One region of the Metabacillus sediminilitoris genome, then DNA from elsewhere that is predicted to be linked to it. Evidence: a T-box and tRNA genes for the amino acid it is inferred to sense, from the RefSeq annotation. Region 1 holds a T-box; the other regions hold tRNA genes.
What was found. A T-box is a leader RNA that pairs with one kind of tRNA and senses whether it is charged. The one in region 1 lies ahead of pheS (phenylalanine--tRNA ligase subunit alpha), so its partner is inferred to be a tRNA-Phe.
Positions count from the first base shown of each region.

Region 1 (6,110 bases):
TTGAACTAATCGATTATATGGAGGAAAGCATGTATGGTAAACCTAGCAAAGTTATTTATGATGCAAAAAGAATTAGATACAAAAATTGAAACACAGCATCAATTACAACAAGAGATGTTATTTGATAGAAAAATATTAGCTCTATTAGTAGAGGTTGGGGAACTTGCAAACGAGACTAGATGTTTTAAGTTTTGGAGTGTGAAGCCTCCTGCTTCAATTGATGTTATATTAGAGGAATATGTAGACGGAATTCACTTCATCCTTTCATTAGGATTGGAGATCGATATCGAACCGACGATTCATTTTGAAAATAAACAAGATAAACGGACTGTGACAGAACAATTTTTATATGTGTACCAATCGATTACCTTATTTAAGGACGAGCGTTCAATAAGCATGTATAAAAATATGTGTGAAGAATATTTATTTTTAGGAGAGCTATTAGGATTTTCAAGTGCCCAAATAGAAAAGGCGTATGTTTCAAAAAATGAGGTCAATCATGAACGACAGAAACAAGGGTATTAAATCTGTGTAATTGTGGAAGATTTCTTATAGGATCATCTTTCATGTATACTAAAAGAGAATGTTAGATAAAGGAGGTTTTATTATGACAAAGTATGATGAAACATTAACAATGCTAAAAGACCTTACAGATGCAAAAGGGATCCCAGGAAATGAACGTGAAGTTCGGGATGTCATGAAAAAATACATAACAAATTATGCGGATGAAGTGTTTACTGACAATCTAGGAAGCTTGGTTGCTAAGAAGGTTGGAATCGAACAAGGACCAAAAATAATGATTGCCGGACATTTAGATGAAGTTGGCTTTATGGTTACAAAAATTGATGACAAAGGGTTTATCCGCTTTCAAACAGTTGGCGGCTGGTGGTCACAGGTTATGCTGGCTCAACGTGTAACAATTGTAACTAGAAATGGTGATATTACAGGAATCATTGGTTCTAAGCCGCCACATATTCTACCTGCCGAATCACGTAAAAAACCTGTTGATATTAAAGATATGTTTATTGATATTGGCGCCTCCAGCCGTGAAGAAGCAATGGAATTTGGTGTGAAGCCTGGCGATCAAATTGTACCTTATTTTGAATTTACAGTGATGAAAAATGAAAAAATGCTTCTAGCCAAAGCATGGGATAATCGAATTGGCTGTGCGATTGCAATTGATGTATTGAAAAACTTAAAAGGGACAGATCATCCAAACGTAGTGTATGGTGTTGGTACTGTTCAAGAAGAAGTGGGATTAAGAGGTGCAAAAACATCTGCAAACCTAATAGAGCCTGATATAGCATTTGGTGTTGATGTAGGTATCGCTGGAGATACTCCGGGGATTTCTGAAAAAGAAGCAGCAAGTAAAATGGGGGATGGACCGCAAATCGTTCTTTATGATGCTTCAATGGTTTCACATAAAGGGCTACGCGATTTAGTGACAGATACAGCGGATGAATTAAATATTCCTTATCAATTTGAATCAATGCCAGGCGGTGGTACAGATTCAGGTTCTATCCATATTTCGGCAAATGGTGTACCAGCACTTTCCATTACAATTGCTACGCGTTATATCCACTCACATGCTGCGATGCTTCATCGTGATGATTATGAAAATGCGGTTAAGTTAATCACAGAAGTAATCAAGCGTTTGGATCGAAAAACGGTTGATAAAATTACGTTTGAATAATAGAAAACCAAGTAAGGAACATTGATGATAATATGTAGGTAAAATGGATTCGCTTTAAACGATTGGAGAATAAATAAAATAAAAAAACCTTGATGGTGGCTATACCTATCAAGGTTTTTTTATGTTTATCTTTATGGCTTTTTCAATCCCTGCTCTAATGTTGATAACATTTCCTGCTTATCTTGATCATTCGCATTTTGCCAAATAACCTCGAAAAGTACTCCTAGACCAGGAAGCATTTTTTCTTCACCGCTTTGGATAGCATCAACAATTGTATCCTGTAATTGGTCTTGAGTATTCCCAGATACATTCGCGATTACAGCATTTCGTAGATTTAAATTCAATTTCATGCACTCCTTTTGTTTGATTCCAGCTTATTAGTAATGTTTGTTAAATAAACAAGAATTATGTATGATTGGAAAGAGATCTTGGAAATGTTCGCAAAAGGAGTTTTAATGTGGATAGAATTGAGTCAGTTAAAAATCAAAAAGTAAAACAATGGAGAAAACTACATACAAAAAAAGAACGTGAAGCAACGGGTACGTTTATGATTGAAGGTTTACATTTAGTCGAAGAAGCACTAAAAACAAAAGAAATAATAAAAGATCTTATTGTTTCTGAGGATACGACAATCCCAACACATTGGAATGTTGATCAACTGAATATCATCTTAGTCACTAAGGAAGTGCTGAAAGCAATTAGTGATACTGAAACACCACAGGGAGTAGCGGCAATTTGTGAAATTCAGACGGAGCTTTCAGCTGATAATTGGAATAAAATTCTCTTCATTGACAGTGTTCAAGATCCTGGCAATCTTGGGACAATCATTCGAACAGCGGATGCTGCGGGGATTGATGGGATCATTTTAGGAGAAGGAACAGTTGATCACTATAATTCAAAAGTCATTCGATCAAGTCAAGGTTCAATTTTTCATTTACCAATTATAAAGGGTAATTTAGTGGAGTGGCTTGACATTTATAGCAGGAATGAAATACCTGTTTATGGAACTTCCTTACAAAATGGCGTCAGTTATCGAGATGTTTCACCATCTGAACAATTTTGTTTGATTATAGGAAATGAAGGTAGCGGAGTAAATCGTGAATTGCTGCAAAAAACGGTGAAAAATCTATATATTCCAATCTATGGTGGAGCAGAATCACTTAACGTTGCAATTGCAGCTGGGATCCTTCTTTATCATTTACGAGGATAGTTGCAGGAACAAAATGTTTTGATTATAATAAGATAGAAATTACATAGGAAATACTATGACAGAGACTAGTAATTTACAATACGTCCATTCAGGGAAAAAATGCCTTAGACTGAAAGCATTTTATGGATAGTAGTAAATGAATTCACCTCTCGAGTTGACACTTAGACCGTAATAGAGTTAAGAGAGGATAAGGTCTTTCAACCTCAACCTCTAGAACGTAAAGGTGTTCCGGTTTTTACCGTTATTGAAATGAAGTGAGTCGTGCAAAGAATTGTGTGTACGGCTAACAAGGGTGGTAACGCGAATTCAACTCGTCCCTTTTTGGGGGCGAGTTTTTTATTTTGCAAAAAAAGCTCTTTTAGCTTTTTAAATAAAGGAGGAACAAAGATGCAAGAGCAATTAAAACAGCTTCAACAAGAAGCACTTGAAAAAGTTGAGCAAGCGCAAGAATTAAAAGCATTGAATGATATTCGAGTAGCTTATTTAGGGAAAAAAGGGCCAATTACCGAAGTTTTACGTGGAATGGGTAAACTTTCAGCTGAAGAACGTCCAGTCATGGGCGCACTTGCAAATGAAGTTCGTGAAGCAATTGCTACTTCGATTTCAAGCAAACAAGAACGTTTAGAACAATTGGCTGTTGAACAAAAACTTGCAAATGAAACAATCGATGTGACATTACCAGGTCGTCCTGTAAGAGTTGGTAATCATCACCCTTTAACAGCAGTAGTAGAGGAAATTGAAGACTTATTCCTTGGTATGGGTTATCAAATTGCTGAAGGTCCAGAAGTTGAAACAGATTATTTTAACTTTGAAGCATTGAACCTTCCAAAAGGTCATCCTGCCAGAGACATGCAAGATTCTTTCTATATTACAGAAGAGCTGCTTTTACGCACACATACATCACCGGTGCAAGCAAGAACTATGCAAAAGCATGAAGGCAAAGGTCCAGTGAAAATTATTTGTCCAGGTAAGGTATATCGTCGTGATAATGATGATGCAACACACTCACATCAATTTACCCAAATTGAAGGACTTGTTGTAGATGAAAATATTAGTATGAGTGATCTTAAAGGTACTCTTGAAGTATTTGCAAAGAAAATGTTCGGTGATGAGCGTGAAATTCGTTTACGCCCAAGTTTCTTCCCTTTCACAGAGCCATCTGTTGAAGTAGATGTATCTTGTTTCTCTTGTGGAGGAAATGGCTGTAAAGTTTGTAAAGGTACTGGCTGGATCGAGATTTTAGGTGCTGGAATGGTACATCCGAACGTACTTGAAATGGCTGGCTTTGATTCTAAAAAATACAGTGGCTTTGCGTTCGGTATGGGACCAGAGCGAATTGCCATGTTAAAGTACGGGATTGATGATATTCGTCATTTCTATACGGATGATGTTCGATTCTTAAAACAATTTAAACGAGCTTAAATAGGAGGTTTCTAACATGTTTGTTTCATATAAATGGTTAGCTGAGTACGTTGATTTAGCAGGAATAACTCCAGGTGAATTAGCTGAGAAAATTACACGAAGCGGTATCGAAGTAGAAGGTGTAGATGTTTTAAATGAAGGCATGAAAGGTGTCGTTATCGGTCATGTAGTTGAAAAAGAAAAGCATCCAGATGCGGAAAAGTTAAATAAATGTCAAGTTGATCTCGGAAACGGTGAAATTGTTCAAATTATTTGCGGTGCTAAAAATGTAGATAAAGGACAGAAAGTTGCGGTTGCAACTGTTGGAGCTGTTTTACCAGGGAATTTTAAAATTAAAAAGGCAAAGCTTCGCGGAGAAGTTTCAAATGGAATGATCTGTTCCTTACAGGAGTTAGGGTTTGAAGCAAAACTAGTGGCAAAAGAGTATTCTGAAGGTATTTTTGTCTTCCCTAGTGATGTAGAGGTTGGAGTGGATGCCCTTCAGCAATTAAATCTTGATGATGCTGTTCTTGAATTAGGCTTAACACCAAATCGTGCTGATGCAATGAGTATGTTAGGTGTTGCGCACGAAGTAGCAGCAATCTTAAATCGTGAAGTGAAATACCCGGAAATTTCGTATGAAAGTATCGAAGAAAAAGCTGAAAATGCTGTTGCCGTAAAAGTTGAAGCACCAGAAGATAATCCATTATATATCGCAAAGGTTATTAAAAATGTAACAATCGCACCATCACCTTTATGGATGCAATCAAGATTAATGGCAGCTGGTATCCGACCTCATAATAATGTTGTTGATATTACAAACTTTGTGTTATTAGAATACGGCCAACCACTACATGCATTTGATTATGACCGCTTTGGTTCAAAGGAAATTCTTGTTCGCCGAGCAAAAGAAGGCGAGAAGATTGTGACGCTAGATGACCAAGAACGTACATTAACTGCTGATCATTTAGTTATCACAAATGGTACAGAGCCAGTAGCATTAGCTGGTGTGATGGGTGGAGCAAATTCTGAAGTACAATCAGATACAAAAACAATCCTTCTAGAATCTGCATTATTTAACGGACAAAGAATACGTATTTCATCAAAGGATCATGGTTTACGAAGTGAAGCAAGTGCGAGATATGAAAAAGGTATCGATCCAAATCGTGTCCATGCAGCAGCTGAGCGTGCGGCACAATTAATTTCTCTATATGCAGGTGGAGAAGTAATGCAAGGTTCTGTTCAAGTACAAACTGCAACATTCGAACCTGCTATTGTTACAACAACAGTGGAAAAAGTAAACCGTGTACTTGGCATGAATATTTCTTCTGAAGAAATGAAATCAATTTTCGAACGTCTTCAATTTGGCGTGGTGCTAGATAACTCAACACTTACTGTTACAGTACCTACACGTCGTGGGGATATTACAATTGAAGAGGATCTAGTAGAGGAAATTGCAAGACTTTATGGATATGATAATATTCCGACAACCTTACCAATTGGGCAAGCAATTCCAGGTAAACTAACTGATTATCAGGAAAAGCGTCGTAAAGTTCGTCGTTATTTAGAAGGTACTGGTCTTTTCCAAGCAATTACGTATTCATTAACAAATGAAGAGAAGGCACCGAAATATGCACTAGAAGTTTCTGAACTTACGAGACTTGCTTTACCTATGAGTGAAGAACGCAGCGTGTTACGTTTAAGTCTTCTGCCACATTTATTAGATGCATTAAAATACAATCTAGCAAGACAAATTGATCAAGTTGGATTATATGAAATCGGCTCTGTCTTTTTATCACAAGGAAA
Region 1 is NZ_CP046266.1:4,298,905-4,305,014, reverse strand. It holds gene GMB29_RS20730 (dUTP diphosphatase) at 34-525, shown strand; gene GMB29_RS20725 (M42 family metallopeptidase) at 608-1,693, shown strand; gene sspI (small acid-soluble spore protein SspI) at 1,825-2,037, opposite strand; gene GMB29_RS20715 (TrmH family RNA methyltransferase) at 2,151-2,903, shown strand; T-box leader at 2,950-3,225, shown strand; gene pheS (phenylalanine--tRNA ligase subunit alpha) at 3,291-4,325, shown strand; gene pheT (phenylalanine--tRNA ligase subunit beta) at 4,342-6,110, shown strand, end outside.

Region 2 (6,110 bases), 1.9 Mb from region 1:
CATTATACAATAATAATTCATGTCACTCAACTTCTGTGAAATATTGGAGGCAGAAAGCTGGTAAAATGACTTTTGAGAGACAATGAAAATAAACAAATTAAAAAAGCGATTGCTTTATAGCAATCGCTTTTAATATAGTAGGACAAAATTAAGATTTCTAGAGACTACGCGCCTTAGAGGATTCGAACCTCTGACCGACAGCTTAGAAGGCTGTTGCTCTATCCTGCTGAGCTAAAGGCGCATGAAATAATATGGCGGAGAAGGAGGGATTTGAACCCTCGCGCCGCTTACACGACCTACACCCTTAGCAGGGGCGCCTCTTCAGCCACTTGAGTACTTCCCCATATGGCTCCGCAGGTAGGACTCGAACCTACGACCGATCGGTTAACAGCCGATAGCTCTACCACTGAGCTACTGCGGAATAAAATAAAATGGTGGGCCTAAATGGACTCGAACCATCGACCTCACGCTTATCAGGCGTGCGCTCTAACCAGCTGAGCTATAGGCCCATTTTGTCTAGCTTCGGCTCCTAGCTTTTCGGCCGCTTCGATCTGTTCCCACAAATCCAAAACCAGGATTTGCATGACCAGCTCTCCATCGTCTCTCAAAGCTGAACAGTCGCCTACGCATTTCACATTTTGGAGCGGGTGAAGGGAATCGAACCCTCATCATCAGCTTGGAAGGCTGAGGTTTTACCACTAAACTACACCCGCATATCGAAATATTGGAGGCACCACCCGGATTTGAACCGGGGATAAAGGTTTTGCAGACCTCTGCCTTACCACTTGGCTATGATGCCTTATAAATATGGCTGGGCTAGCTGGATTCGAACCAACGAATGACGGAGTCAAAGTCCGTTGCCTTACCGCTTGGCTATAGCCCATTGATTAGCTTCATGCAAAACTTCCAGAATATGCTGCACGAAATATCGTCGACTACTAAGTATACTTTAAAGCAAGATAAAAACTACTCACTCAGTATCGCCTTTATTTAAAAAAACTATTCTAGCATGCAAAACCCGCAAGATAGTTATTCTTCTAGGAAATAGTCACTACCAAGTCAATTTTAAAACTTAATAAAATCTGTACAATTTCATCAAATTTTTCTTTCTAACAACTCTTATGTGTAGCGCTAATTGAAACCTATTCCCTCTAATAAAAAATGGGGCGACTGATGGGAATCGAACCCACGAATGTCGGAACCACAATCCGATGCGTTAACCACTTCGCCACAATCGCCATTATAAAATTGGCAGGGGCAGTAGGAATCGAACCCACATCAAAGGTTTTGGAGACCTCTATTCTACCGTTAAACTATGCCCCTATTAAAATGGTGGAGGGGGGCAGATTCGAACTGCCGAACCCTAAGGAGCGGATTTACAGTCCGCCGCGTTTAGCCACTTCGCTACCCCTCCATATGATTTAGAAGAATACAAATCAGATTATGTTTAAAGGTGGCTCGGGACGGAATCGAACCGCCGACACATGGATTTTCAGTCCATTGCTCTACCGACTGAGCTACCGAGCCACACACAATCTATTTCCATGTCATTAGTAGTTGTTACTCCTACTGGAATAAAATGGCGGTCCGGACGGGACTCGAACCCGCGACCTCCTGCGTGACAGGCAGGCATTCTAACCAACTGAACTACCGGACCATTTTGGTTCCACTTAACAGCACTACTATGTTTCCTCGCTAAGAAGAATAACCAACGTAGCATCGTCAACTAAAATTGGTTGCGGGGACAGGATTTGAACCTGCGACCTTCGGGTTATGAGCCCGACGAGCTACCGGACTGCTCCACCCCGCGACAATAAAGAGAATTAATTATGGAGGAGGAAGGGGGATTCGAACCCCCGCGGGCTTTGACACCCCTGTCGGTTTTCAAGACCGATCCCTTCAGCCGGACTTGGGTATTCCTCCATCATAAGTGGAGCCTAGCGGGATCGAACCGCTGACCTCCTGCGTGCAAAGCAGGCGCTCTCCCAGCTGAGCTAAGGCCCCATAAATTAGAATATCCAAATTCTCCATTAAGAAAAATGGTGCCGGCGAGAGGACTTGAACCCCCAACCTACTGATTACAAGTCAGTTGCTCTACCAATTGAGCTACACCGGCATAATTAAAATATTGTTGAATTAATTTATTTGTACTTAATAATGGTGGAGGATGACGGGATCGAACCGCCGACCCTCTGCTTGTAAGGCAGATGCTCTCCCAGCTGAGCTAATCCTCCAATGAAAGGTGTAAATGGTGACCCGTACGGGATTCGAACCCGTGTTACCGCCGTGAAAGGGCGGTGTCTTAACCGCTTGACCAACGGGCCAATTATAAATTGACAAAATAATAGCCCCAACTAAGGGGCTTTTGCCTGGCAACGTCCTACTCTCACAAGGGGAAACCCCTAACTACCATCGGCGCTGAAGAGCTTAACTTCCGTGTTCGGCATGGGAACGGGTGTGACCTCTTCGCCATCGTCACCAGACATTTAGTTTGAAGGTTGTTCCTTCAAAACTAGATAACGATTCACAATTCAATTCACTTTGTTTAACGCATATATATTAGGTTAAGTCCTCGATCGATTAGTATCAGTCAGCTCCACACGTCACCGCGCTTCCACCTCTGACCTATCAACCTGATCATCTTTCAGGGATCTTACTAGCTTGCGCTATGGGAAATCTCATCTTGAGGGGGGCTTCATGCTTAGATGCTTTCAGCACTTATCCCTTCCGCACATAGCTACCCAGCTATGCCTTTGGCAAGACAACTGGTACACCAGCGGTGCGTCCATCCCGGTCCTCTCGTACTAAGGACAGCTCCTCTCAAATTTCCTACGCCCACGACGGATAGGGACCGAACTGTCTCACGACGTTCTGAACCCAGCTCGCGTACCGCTTTAATGGGCGAACAGCCCAACCCTTGGGACCGACTACAGCCCCAGGATGCGATGAGCCGACATCGAGGTGCCAAACCTCCCCGTCGATGTGGACTCTTGGGGGAGATAAGCCTGTTATCCCCGGGGTAGCTTTTATCCGTTGAGCGATGGCCCTTCCATGCGGAACCACCGGATCACTAAGCCCGACTTTCGTCCCTGCTCGACTTGTAGGTCTCGCAGTCAAGCTCCCTTGTGCCTTTACACTCTACGAATGATTTCCAACCATTCTGAGGGAACCTTTGGGCGCCTCCGTTACATTTTAGGAGGCGACCGCCCCAGTCAAACTGCCCACCTGACACTGTCTCCCAGCCCGATAAGGGCTGCGGGTTAGAATTTCAATACAGCCAGGGTAGTATCCCACCGACGCCTCCACCGAAGCTAGCGCTCCGGCTTCTCAGGCTCCTACCTATCCTGTACAAGCTGTACCAAAATTCAATATCAGGCTACAGTAAAGCTCCACGGGGTCTTTCCGTCCTGTCGCGGGTAACCTGCATCTTCACAGGTACTATAATTTCACCGAGTCTCTCGTTGAGACAGTGCCCAGATCGTTACGCCTTTCGTGCGGGTCGGAACTTACCCGACAAGGAATTTCGCTACCTTAGGACCGTTATAGTTACGGCCGCCGTTTACTGGGGCTTCGGTTCAAAGCTTCGCTTGCGCTAACCTCTCCCCTTAACCTTCCAGCACCGGGCAGGCGTCAGCCCCTATACTTCGCCTTGCGGCTTCGCAGAGACCTGTGTTTTTGCTAAACAGTCGCCTGGGCCTATTCACTGCGGCTTTTCGCAGGGCAAGCCCTGAAAAAGCACCCCTTCTCCCGAAGTTACGGGGTCATTTTGCCGAGTTCCTTAACGAGAGTTCTCTCGCTCACCTTAGGATTCTCTCCTCGCCTACCTGTGTCGGTTTGCGGTACGGGCACCTCTCACCTCGCTAGAGGCTTTTCTTGGCAGTGTGGAATCAGGAACTTCGGTACTATATTTCCCTCGCCATCACAGCTCAGCCTTTGCGACAACGGGATTTGCCTCGTTGTCAGCCTAACTGCTTGGACGCGCTAATCCAACAGCGCGCTTACCCTATCCTTCTGCGTCCCCCCATTGCTCAAATGGTGAGGAGGTGGTACAGGAATTTCAACCTGTTGTCCATCGCCTACGCCTTTCGGCCTCGGCTTAGGTCCCGACTAACCCTGAGCGGACGAGCCTTCCTCAGGAAACCTTAGGCATTCGGTGGAGGGGATTCTCACCCCTCTTTCGCTACTCATACCGGCATTCTCACTTCTAAGCGCTCCACTAGTCCTTCCGGTCTAGCTTCACAGCCCTTAGAACGCTCTCCTACCATTGTTCGTAAGAACAATCCACAGCTTCGGTGATACGTTTAGCCCCGGTACATTTTCGGCGCAGAGTCACTCGACCAGTGAGCTATTACGCACTCTTTAAATGGTGGCTGCTTCTAAGCCAACATCCTGGTTGTCTAAGCAACTCCACATCCTTTTCCACTTAACGTATACTTTGGGACCTTAGCTGGTGGTCTGGGCTGTTTCCCTCTTGACTACGGATCTTATCACTCGCAGTCTGACTCCTGAACATAAGTCTTTGGCATTCGGAGTTTGACTGAATTCGGTAACCCGATGGGGGCCCCTAGTCCAATCAGTGCTCTACCTCCAAGACTCTCAATTTCAAGGCTAGCCCTAAAGCTATTTCGGAGAGAACCAGCTATCTCCAAGTTCGATTGGAATTTCTCCGCTACCCACACCTCATCCCCGCACTTTTCAACGTGCGTGGGTTCGGGCCTCCATTCAGTGTTACCTGAACTTCACCCTGGACATGGGTAGATCACCTGGTTTCGGGTCTACGACCACGTACTCTTTCGCCCTATTCAGACTCGCTTTCGCTGCGGCTCCGTCTCATCAACTTAACCTTGCACGGGATCGTAACTCGCCGGTTCATTCTACAAAAGGCACGCCATTACCCATTAACGGGCTTTGACTACTTGTAGGCACACGGTTTCAGGATCTCTTTCACTCCCCTTCCGGGGTGCTTTTCACCTTTCCCTCACGGTACTGGTTCACTATCGGTCACTAGGGAGTATTTAGCCTTGGGAGATGGTCCTCCCTGCTTCCGACGGGATTTCACGTGTCCCGCCGTACTCAGGATCCACTCTGGAGGGAACGAAGTTTCAACTACAGGGTTGTTACCTTCTTTGACGGGCCTTTCCAGACCTCTTCATTTACTCCGTTCCTTTGTAACTCCGTATAGAGTGTCCTACAACCCCAAGAGGCAAGCCTCTTGGTTTGGGCTAATTCCGTTTCGCTCGCCGCTACTTGGGAAATCGCGTTTGCTTTCTCTTCCTCCGGGTACTTAGATGTTTCAGTTCCCCGGGTCTGCCTTTATCACCCTATGTATTCAGGTGAAAATACTACTCCATTACGAGCAGTGGGTTCCCCCATTCGGAAATCTCCGGATCAAAGCTTACTTACAGCTCCCCGAAGCATATCGGTGTTAGTACCGTCCTTCATCGGCTCCTAGTGCCAAGGCATCCACCGTGCGCCCTTAACAACTTAACCTTTGACATTATAAATGTCATTTTAATCATTATTAAGAGAATCACTAAACTAAGCTTTAAACTCAGTGAATTACTTGAATTGTTATCGTTATCTAGTTTTCAAGGAACAAAGCACAGGATGTGCAAACGCATGCGTTGCCACAGGACGTGGCGCCTTTAGCAGGCGATCCTTTAAAAAGGAACTTATCGTATGCATAATGTTTTTAATCCTATGTGTATCATCATTGAGAGATAGTTCTCTCAAAACTAAACAAAGTCAGAAACGTCTTTTTAATGAAGTAATAAAACTTCATATTATCCTTAGAAAGGAGGTGATCCAGCCGCACCTTCCGATACGGCTACCTTGTTACGACTTCACCCCAATCATCTGTCCCACCTTAGGCGGCTGGCTCCTTACGGTTACCCCACCGACTTCGGGTGTTACAAACTCTCGTGGTGTGACGGGCGGTGTGTACAAGGCCCGGGAACGTATTCACCGCGGCATGCTGATCCGCGATTACTAGCGATTCCGGCTTCATGCAGGCGAGTTGCAGCCTGCAATCCGAACTGAGAATGGTTTTATGGGATTGGCTTGACTTCGCAGTCTTGCAGCCCTTTGTACCATCCATTGTAGCACGTGTG
Region 2 is NZ_CP046266.1:618,114-624,223, reverse strand. It holds tRNA gene GMB29_RS03320 (tRNA-Arg) at 168-241, opposite strand; tRNA gene GMB29_RS03315 (tRNA-Ser) at 253-343, opposite strand; tRNA gene GMB29_RS03310 (tRNA-Asn) at 347-421, opposite strand; tRNA gene GMB29_RS03305 (tRNA-Ile) at 433-509, opposite strand; tRNA gene GMB29_RS03300 (tRNA-Gly) at 640-713, opposite strand; tRNA gene GMB29_RS03295 (tRNA-Cys) at 726-799, opposite strand; tRNA gene GMB29_RS03290 (tRNA-Gln) at 809-883, opposite strand; tRNA gene GMB29_RS03285 (tRNA-His) at 1,163-1,238, opposite strand; tRNA gene GMB29_RS03280 (tRNA-Trp) at 1,250-1,323, opposite strand; tRNA gene GMB29_RS03275 (tRNA-Tyr) at 1,331-1,414, opposite strand; tRNA gene GMB29_RS03270 (tRNA-Phe) at 1,455-1,527, opposite strand; tRNA gene GMB29_RS03265 (tRNA-Asp) at 1,581-1,657, opposite strand; tRNA gene GMB29_RS03260 (tRNA-Met) at 1,734-1,810, opposite strand; tRNA gene GMB29_RS03255 (tRNA-Ser) at 1,831-1,923, opposite strand; tRNA gene GMB29_RS03250 (tRNA-Ala) at 1,932-2,004, opposite strand; tRNA gene GMB29_RS03245 (tRNA-Thr) at 2,041-2,116, opposite strand; tRNA gene GMB29_RS03240 (tRNA-Val) at 2,159-2,234, opposite strand; tRNA gene GMB29_RS03235 (tRNA-Glu) at 2,250-2,324, opposite strand; rRNA gene rrf (5S ribosomal RNA) at 2,368-2,483, opposite strand; rRNA gene GMB29_RS03225 (23S ribosomal RNA) at 2,561-5,490, opposite strand; rRNA gene GMB29_RS03220 (16S ribosomal RNA) at 5,794-6,110, opposite strand, start outside.
Region 2: it encodes a tRNA-Phe, which carries the amino acid that the T-box ahead of pheS (phenylalanine--tRNA ligase subunit alpha) is inferred to sense. The anticodon was not compared.

Region 3 (6,110 bases), 1.6 Mb from region 1:
TACAAGTAGTCAAAGCCCGTTAATGGGTAATGGCGTGCCTTTTGTAGAATGAACCGGCGAGTTACGATCCCGTGCAAGGTTAAGTTGATGAGACGGAGCCGCAGCGAAAGCGAGTCTGAATAGGGCGAAAGAGTACGTGGTCGTAGACCCGAAACCAGGTGATCTACCCATGTCCAGGGTGAAGTTCAGGTAACACTGAATGGAGGCCCGAACCCACGCACGTTGAAAAGTGCGGGGATGAGGTGTGGGTAGCGGAGAAATTCCAATCGAACTTGGAGATAGCTGGTTCTCTCCGAAATAGCTTTAGGGCTAGCCTTGAAATTGAGAGTCTTGGAGGTAGAGCACTGATTGGACTAGGGGCCCCCATCGGGTTACCGAATTCAGTCAAACTCCGAATGCCAAAGACTTATGTTCAGGAGTCAGACTGCGAGTGATAAGATCCGTAGTCAAGAGGGAAACAGCCCAGACCACCAGCTAAGGTCCCAAAGTATACGTTAAGTGGAAAAGGATGTGGAGTTGCTTAGACAACCAGGATGTTGGCTTAGAAGCAGCCACCATTTAAAGAGTGCGTAATAGCTCACTGGTCGAGTGACTCTGCGCCGAAAATGTACCGGGGCTAAACGTATCACCGAAGCTGTGGATTGTTCTTACGAACAATGGTAGGAGAGCGTTCTAAGGGCTGTGAAGCTAGACCGGAAGGACTAGTGGAGCGCTTAGAAGTGAGAATGCCGGTATGAGTAGCGAAAGAGGGGTGAGAATCCCCTCCACCGAATGCCTAAGGTTTCCTGAGGAAGGCTCGTCCGCTCAGGGTTAGTCGGGACCTAAGCCGAGGCCGAAAGGCGTAGGCGATGGACAACAGGTTGAAATTCCTGTACCACCTCCTCACCATTTGAGCAATGGGGGGACGCAGAAGGATAGGGTAAGCGCGCTGTTGGATTAGCGCGCCCAAGCAGTTAGGCTGATAACGAGGCAAATCCCGTTGTCGTAAAGGCTGAGCTGTGATGGCGAGGGAAATATAGTACCGAAGTTCCTGATTCCACACTGCCAAGAAAAGCCTCTAGCGAGGTGAGAGGTGCCCGTACCGCAAACCGACACAGGTAGGCGAGGAGAGAATCCTAAGGTGAGCGAGAGAACTCTCGTTAAGGAACTCGGCAAAATGACCCCGTAACTTCGGGAGAAGGGGTGCTTTTTCAGGGCTTGCCCTGCGAAAAGCCGCAGTGAATAGGCCCAGGCGACTGTTTAGCAAAAACACAGGTCTCTGCGAAGCCGCAAGGCGAAGTATAGGGGCTGACGCCTGCCCGGTGCTGGAAGGTTAAGGGGAGAGGTTAGCGCAAGCGAAGCTTTGAACCGAAGCCCCAGTAAACGGCGGCCGTAACTATAACGGTCCTAAGGTAGCGAAATTCCTTGTCGGGTAAGTTCCGACCCGCACGAAAGGCGTAACGATCTGGGCACTGTCTCAACGAGAGACTCGGTGAAATTATAGTACCTGTGAAGATGCAGGTTACCCGCGACAGGACGGAAAGACCCCGTGGAGCTTTACTGTAGCCTGATATTGAATTTTGGTACAGCTTGTACAGGATAGGTAGGAGCCTGAGAAGCCGGAGCGCTAGCTTCGGTGGAGGCGTCGGTGGGATACTACCCTGGCTGTATTGAAATTCTAACCCGCAGCCCTTATCGGGCTGGGAGACAGTGTCAGGTGGGCAGTTTGACTGGGGCGGTCGCCTCCTAAAATGTAACGGAGGCGCCCAAAGGTTCCCTCAGAATGGTTGGAAATCATTCGTAGAGTGTAAAGGCACAAGGGAGCTTGACTGCGAGACCTACAAGTCGAGCAGGGACGAAAGTCGGGCTTAGTGATCCGGTGGTTCCGCATGGAAGGGCCATCGCTCAACGGATAAAAGCTACCCCGGGGATAACAGGCTTATCTCCCCCAAGAGTCCACATCGACGGGGAGGTTTGGCACCTCGATGTCGGCTCATCGCATCCTGGGGCTGTAGTCGGTCCCAAGGGTTGGGCTGTTCGCCCATTAAAGCGGTACGCGAGCTGGGTTCAGAACGTCGTGAGACAGTTCGGTCCCTATCCGTCGTGGGCGTAGGAAATTTGAGAGGAGCTGTCCTTAGTACGAGAGGACCGGGATGGACGCACCGCTGGTGTACCAGTTGTCTTGCCAAAGGCATAGCTGGGTAGCTATGTGCGGAAGGGATAAGTGCTGAAAGCATCTAAGCATGAAGCCCCCCTCAAGATGAGATTTCCCATAGCGTAAGCTAGTAAGATCCCTGAAAGATGATCAGGTTGATAGGTCAGAGGTGGAAGCGCGGTGACGTGTGGAGCTGACTGATACTAATCGATCGAGGACTTAACCTAAATAGAAAAGCGGAAGAAGCCCGCTTAAATCCATAGGGCATTGGAGCGCTCGAGAAGAAGTCGTACTTTGACTTCGCAGGAGAGTGTGAAATGACCGTAGGATTTGGCTTCTGGAGCTGGACAATGTAAGAGTATAAACTCAGTTGAGTGAATGAATTGTGAATCGTTATCTAGTTTTGAAGGAATATCCTTCAACATATACATTTATCTGGTGACGATGGCGAAGAGGTCACACCCGTTCCCATGCCGAACACGGAAGTTAAGCTCTTCAGCGCCGATGGTAGTTAGGGGTTTCCCCTTGTGAGAGTAGGACGTTGCCAGGTAAAGCCCCTTATTTGGGGCTATTATTTTGTAAAATTTTGTTGTTGGCCCGTTGGTCAAGCGGTTAAGACACCGCCCTTTCACGGCGGTAACACGGGTTCGAATCCCGTACGGGTCACCATTTCATTTATCTTTAATTTGGAGGATTAGCTCAGCTGGGAGAGCATCTGCCTTACAAGCAGAGGGTCGGCGGTTCGATCCCGTCATCCTCCACCATTGATTCAATATTCATTTTATATTGAGCCATTAGCTCAGTCGGTAGAGCATCTGACTTTTAATCAGAGGGTCGAAGGTTCGAGTCCTTCATGGCTCACCATTTACACACCTTGCGGGTGTGGCGGAATTGGCAGACGCGCTAGACTTAGGATCTAGTGTCTTTATGACGTGGGGGTTCAAGTCCCTTCACCCGCACCATTTAAATATTGCGGAAGTAGTTCAGTGGTAGAACACCACCTTGCCAAGGTGGGGGTCGCGGGTTCGAATCCCGTCTTCCGCTCCAGATATGCCGGGGTGGCGGAACTGGCAGACGCACAGGACTTAAAATCCTGCGGTAGGTGACTACCGTACCGGTTCGATTCCGGTCCTCGGCACTTCATATAATATGCGCCCGTAGCTCAATTGGATAGAGCGTTTGACTACGGATCAAAAGGTTAGGGGTTCGACTCCTCTCGGGCGCGCCAATTAAAACATGGGGCCTTAGCTCAGCTGGGAGAGCGCCTGCTTTGCACGCAGGAGGTCAGCGGTTCGATCCCGCTAGGCTCCACTTAACATCCTTTATATTATGGCGGTGTAGCTCAGCTGGCTAGAGCATTCGGTTCATACCCGAAAGGTCGTGGGTTCGACTCCCTCCGCCGCTATTAAAATTAAATAATTGTCCTAAATAGTATTATTGACAATTAAACTCATGAATATTGGACCCTTAGCTCAGTTGGTTAGAGCAGACGGCTCATAACCGTCCGGTCGTAGGTTCGAGTCCTACAGGGTCCATTTATTGGAGGAATACCCAAGTCCGGCTGAAGGGATCGGTCTTGAAAACCGACAGGGGTGTCAAAGCCCGCGGGGGTTCGAATCCCCCTTCCTCCTCCATATTTAATTCTCTTTATTGTCGCGGGGTGGAGCAGTCCGGTAGCTCGTCGGGCTCATAACCCGAAGGTCGCAGGTTCAAATCCTGTCCCCGCAACCAAATTTAGTTGACGATGCTACGTTGGTTATTCTTCTTAGCGAGGAAACATAGTAGTGCTGTTAAGTACAACCAAAATGGTCCGGTAGTTCAGTTGGTTAGAATGCCTGCCTGTCACGCAGGAGGTCGCGGGTTCGAGTCCCGTCCGGACCGCCATTATTTTACAAAAACACTTATCTCAAGTAAAAGGGTTTCGATAAGCGAAAAGGTCGAGGAAACGACTAAGCGAACACCGGAGCGTATGTAAATACGTGAGGATGTGAGTGCAGGAGTTGACGTAGAGATTTGAAGCTTAGCGGAAGCCGAAAACAATTTGGCTCAGTAGCTCAGTCGGTAGAGCAATGGACTGAAAATCCATGTGTCGGCGGTTCGATTCCGTCCTGAGCCACCTTTAAACTTATTCTTGTTTGTATTCATCTAAATCACATGGAGGGGTAGCGAAGTGGCTAAACGCGGCGGACTGTAAATCCGCTCCTTAGGGTTCGGCAGTTCGAATCTGCCCCCCTCCACCAATTAGAATATACGTGGCGATTGTGGCGAAGTGGTTAACGCATCGGATTGTGGTTCCGACATTCGTGGGTTCGATTCCCATCAGTCGCCCCTTTTATGTTTGCGGGTGTAGTTTAGTGGTAAAACCTCAGCCTTCCAAGCTGATGATGAGGGTTCGATTCCCTTCACCCGCTCCAAAATTTGAAATACATAGGCGACTGTTCTGCTTTGAGAGCTGGTCATGCAAATCCTTGTTTTGGATTTGTGGGAACAGTTTGAAGTGGCCGAAAAGCTAGTAGCCGAAGTTAGACAAAAATGGGCCTATAGCTCAGCTGGTTAGAGCGCACGCCTGATAAGCGTGAGGTCGATGGTTCGAGTCCATTTAGGCCCACCATTTTATTTTATTCCGCAGTAGCTCAGTGGTAGAGCTATCGGCTGTTAACCGATCGGTCGTAGGTTCGAGTCCTACCTGCGGAGCCATTTTTTATTTGGAGCTGCAAATGCTATAGAGGTAATAATACTAATTGTCAGTGACAATAGTGGTTCCAATGTCTATTTTATACATATCATGCGCCTTTAGCTCAGCAGGATAGAGCAACAGCCTTCTAAGCTGTCGGTCAGAGGTTCGAATCCTCTAAGGCGCGTAAAAAACTAATCCACTTATTGGATTAGTTTTTTTAATATATACTTTTACAATAACTCCTATCATAATACCTCATTTAAATCCACTTAATGCTACATTCATTTAGGCTGTGTTTCTTCTACTTACCAAGTGCGAAAACTAGCTAGCTTATATCCTCTTACCATTAATCTTCACGGTCTCATAGAAAAATATTGGTTTTGTCCTCCTATAGGTAATAAAATCCTTTTTTTAGAATAAAATATATCGGTAGTTTAAGTAACGCTTACATAAAAACTTCTTGAAGGCTATCAATCTTTTATTTGTTATCCATAAATAATAGGAGGGATTCTAATGATTTTTTCACAACCTGGCACGAGGGGATCTAAAGTTAGTTTTAAATCGCGATATGAAAATTATATTGGTGGAGAGTGGACAGCGCCAGTTAAAGGTGAATATTTTGAAAATGTTTCACCGGTAAATGGACATGCTTTTTGCGAAGTGCCTCGTTCTACTGCAGAAGATATCGAGCTTGCACTTGATGCAGCACATGCAGCAAAAAAAGCATGGGGAGAATCGTCTGCTGCTGTACGTGCAAATATATTAAATAAGATTGCTGATCGCATTGAAACAAATTTAGAAATGCTAGCTGTTGCTGAAACATGGGATAACGGTAAACCAATTAGAGAAACATTAAATGCAGATATTCCCTTAGCAATAGATCATTTTCGTTATTTTGCTGGAAGCATACGTTCTCAGGAAGGTAGTATCAGTGAAATAGATAAAGACACTGTTGCTTATCACTTTCATGAACCATTAGGTGTAGTGGGACAAATTATTCCATGGAACTTTCCAATTTTAATGGCAACTTGGAAATTAGCTCCAGCTTTAGCTGCAGGAAACTGTGTTGTATTAAAACCTGCAGAACAAACGCCTGTAAGTATCTTAATTTTAATGGAATTAATTGCAGACCTGTTACCAAAAGGTGTAGTTAATATTGTTAACGGTTTTGGTTTAGAAGCAGGCAAGCCACTCGCAATTAGTAATAGAGTTGCTAAAGTTGCATTTACAGGAGAAACAACGACTGGACGTCTAATTATGCAATATGCTTCCCAGAATTTAATACCAGTTACACTAGAG
Region 3 is NZ_CP046266.1:305,254-311,363, forward strand. It holds rRNA gene GMB29_RS01610 (23S ribosomal RNA) at 1-2,361, shown strand, start outside; rRNA gene rrf (5S ribosomal RNA) at 2,569-2,684, shown strand; tRNA gene GMB29_RS01620 (tRNA-Glu) at 2,729-2,803, shown strand; tRNA gene GMB29_RS01625 (tRNA-Val) at 2,823-2,898, shown strand; tRNA gene GMB29_RS01630 (tRNA-Lys) at 2,923-2,998, shown strand; tRNA gene GMB29_RS01635 (tRNA-Leu) at 3,011-3,096, shown strand; tRNA gene GMB29_RS01640 (tRNA-Gly) at 3,107-3,181, shown strand; tRNA gene GMB29_RS01645 (tRNA-Leu) at 3,187-3,272, shown strand; tRNA gene GMB29_RS01650 (tRNA-Arg) at 3,286-3,362, shown strand; tRNA gene GMB29_RS01655 (tRNA-Ala) at 3,373-3,445, shown strand; tRNA gene GMB29_RS01660 (tRNA-Met) at 3,466-3,539, shown strand; tRNA gene GMB29_RS01665 (tRNA-Ile) at 3,596-3,669, shown strand; tRNA gene GMB29_RS01670 (tRNA-Ser) at 3,676-3,768, shown strand; tRNA gene GMB29_RS01675 (tRNA-Met) at 3,789-3,865, shown strand; tRNA gene GMB29_RS01680 (tRNA-Asp) at 3,942-4,018, shown strand; tRNA gene GMB29_RS01685 (tRNA-Phe) at 4,178-4,250, shown strand; tRNA gene GMB29_RS01690 (tRNA-Tyr) at 4,291-4,374, shown strand; tRNA gene GMB29_RS01695 (tRNA-His) at 4,390-4,462, shown strand; tRNA gene GMB29_RS01700 (tRNA-Gly) at 4,475-4,548, shown strand; tRNA gene GMB29_RS01705 (tRNA-Ile) at 4,669-4,745, shown strand; tRNA gene GMB29_RS01710 (tRNA-Asn) at 4,757-4,831, shown strand; tRNA gene GMB29_RS01715 (tRNA-Arg) at 4,922-4,995, shown strand; gene adh (aldehyde dehydrogenase) at 5,325-6,110, shown strand, end outside.
Region 3: it encodes a tRNA-Phe, which carries the amino acid that the T-box ahead of pheS (phenylalanine--tRNA ligase subunit alpha) is inferred to sense. The anticodon was not compared.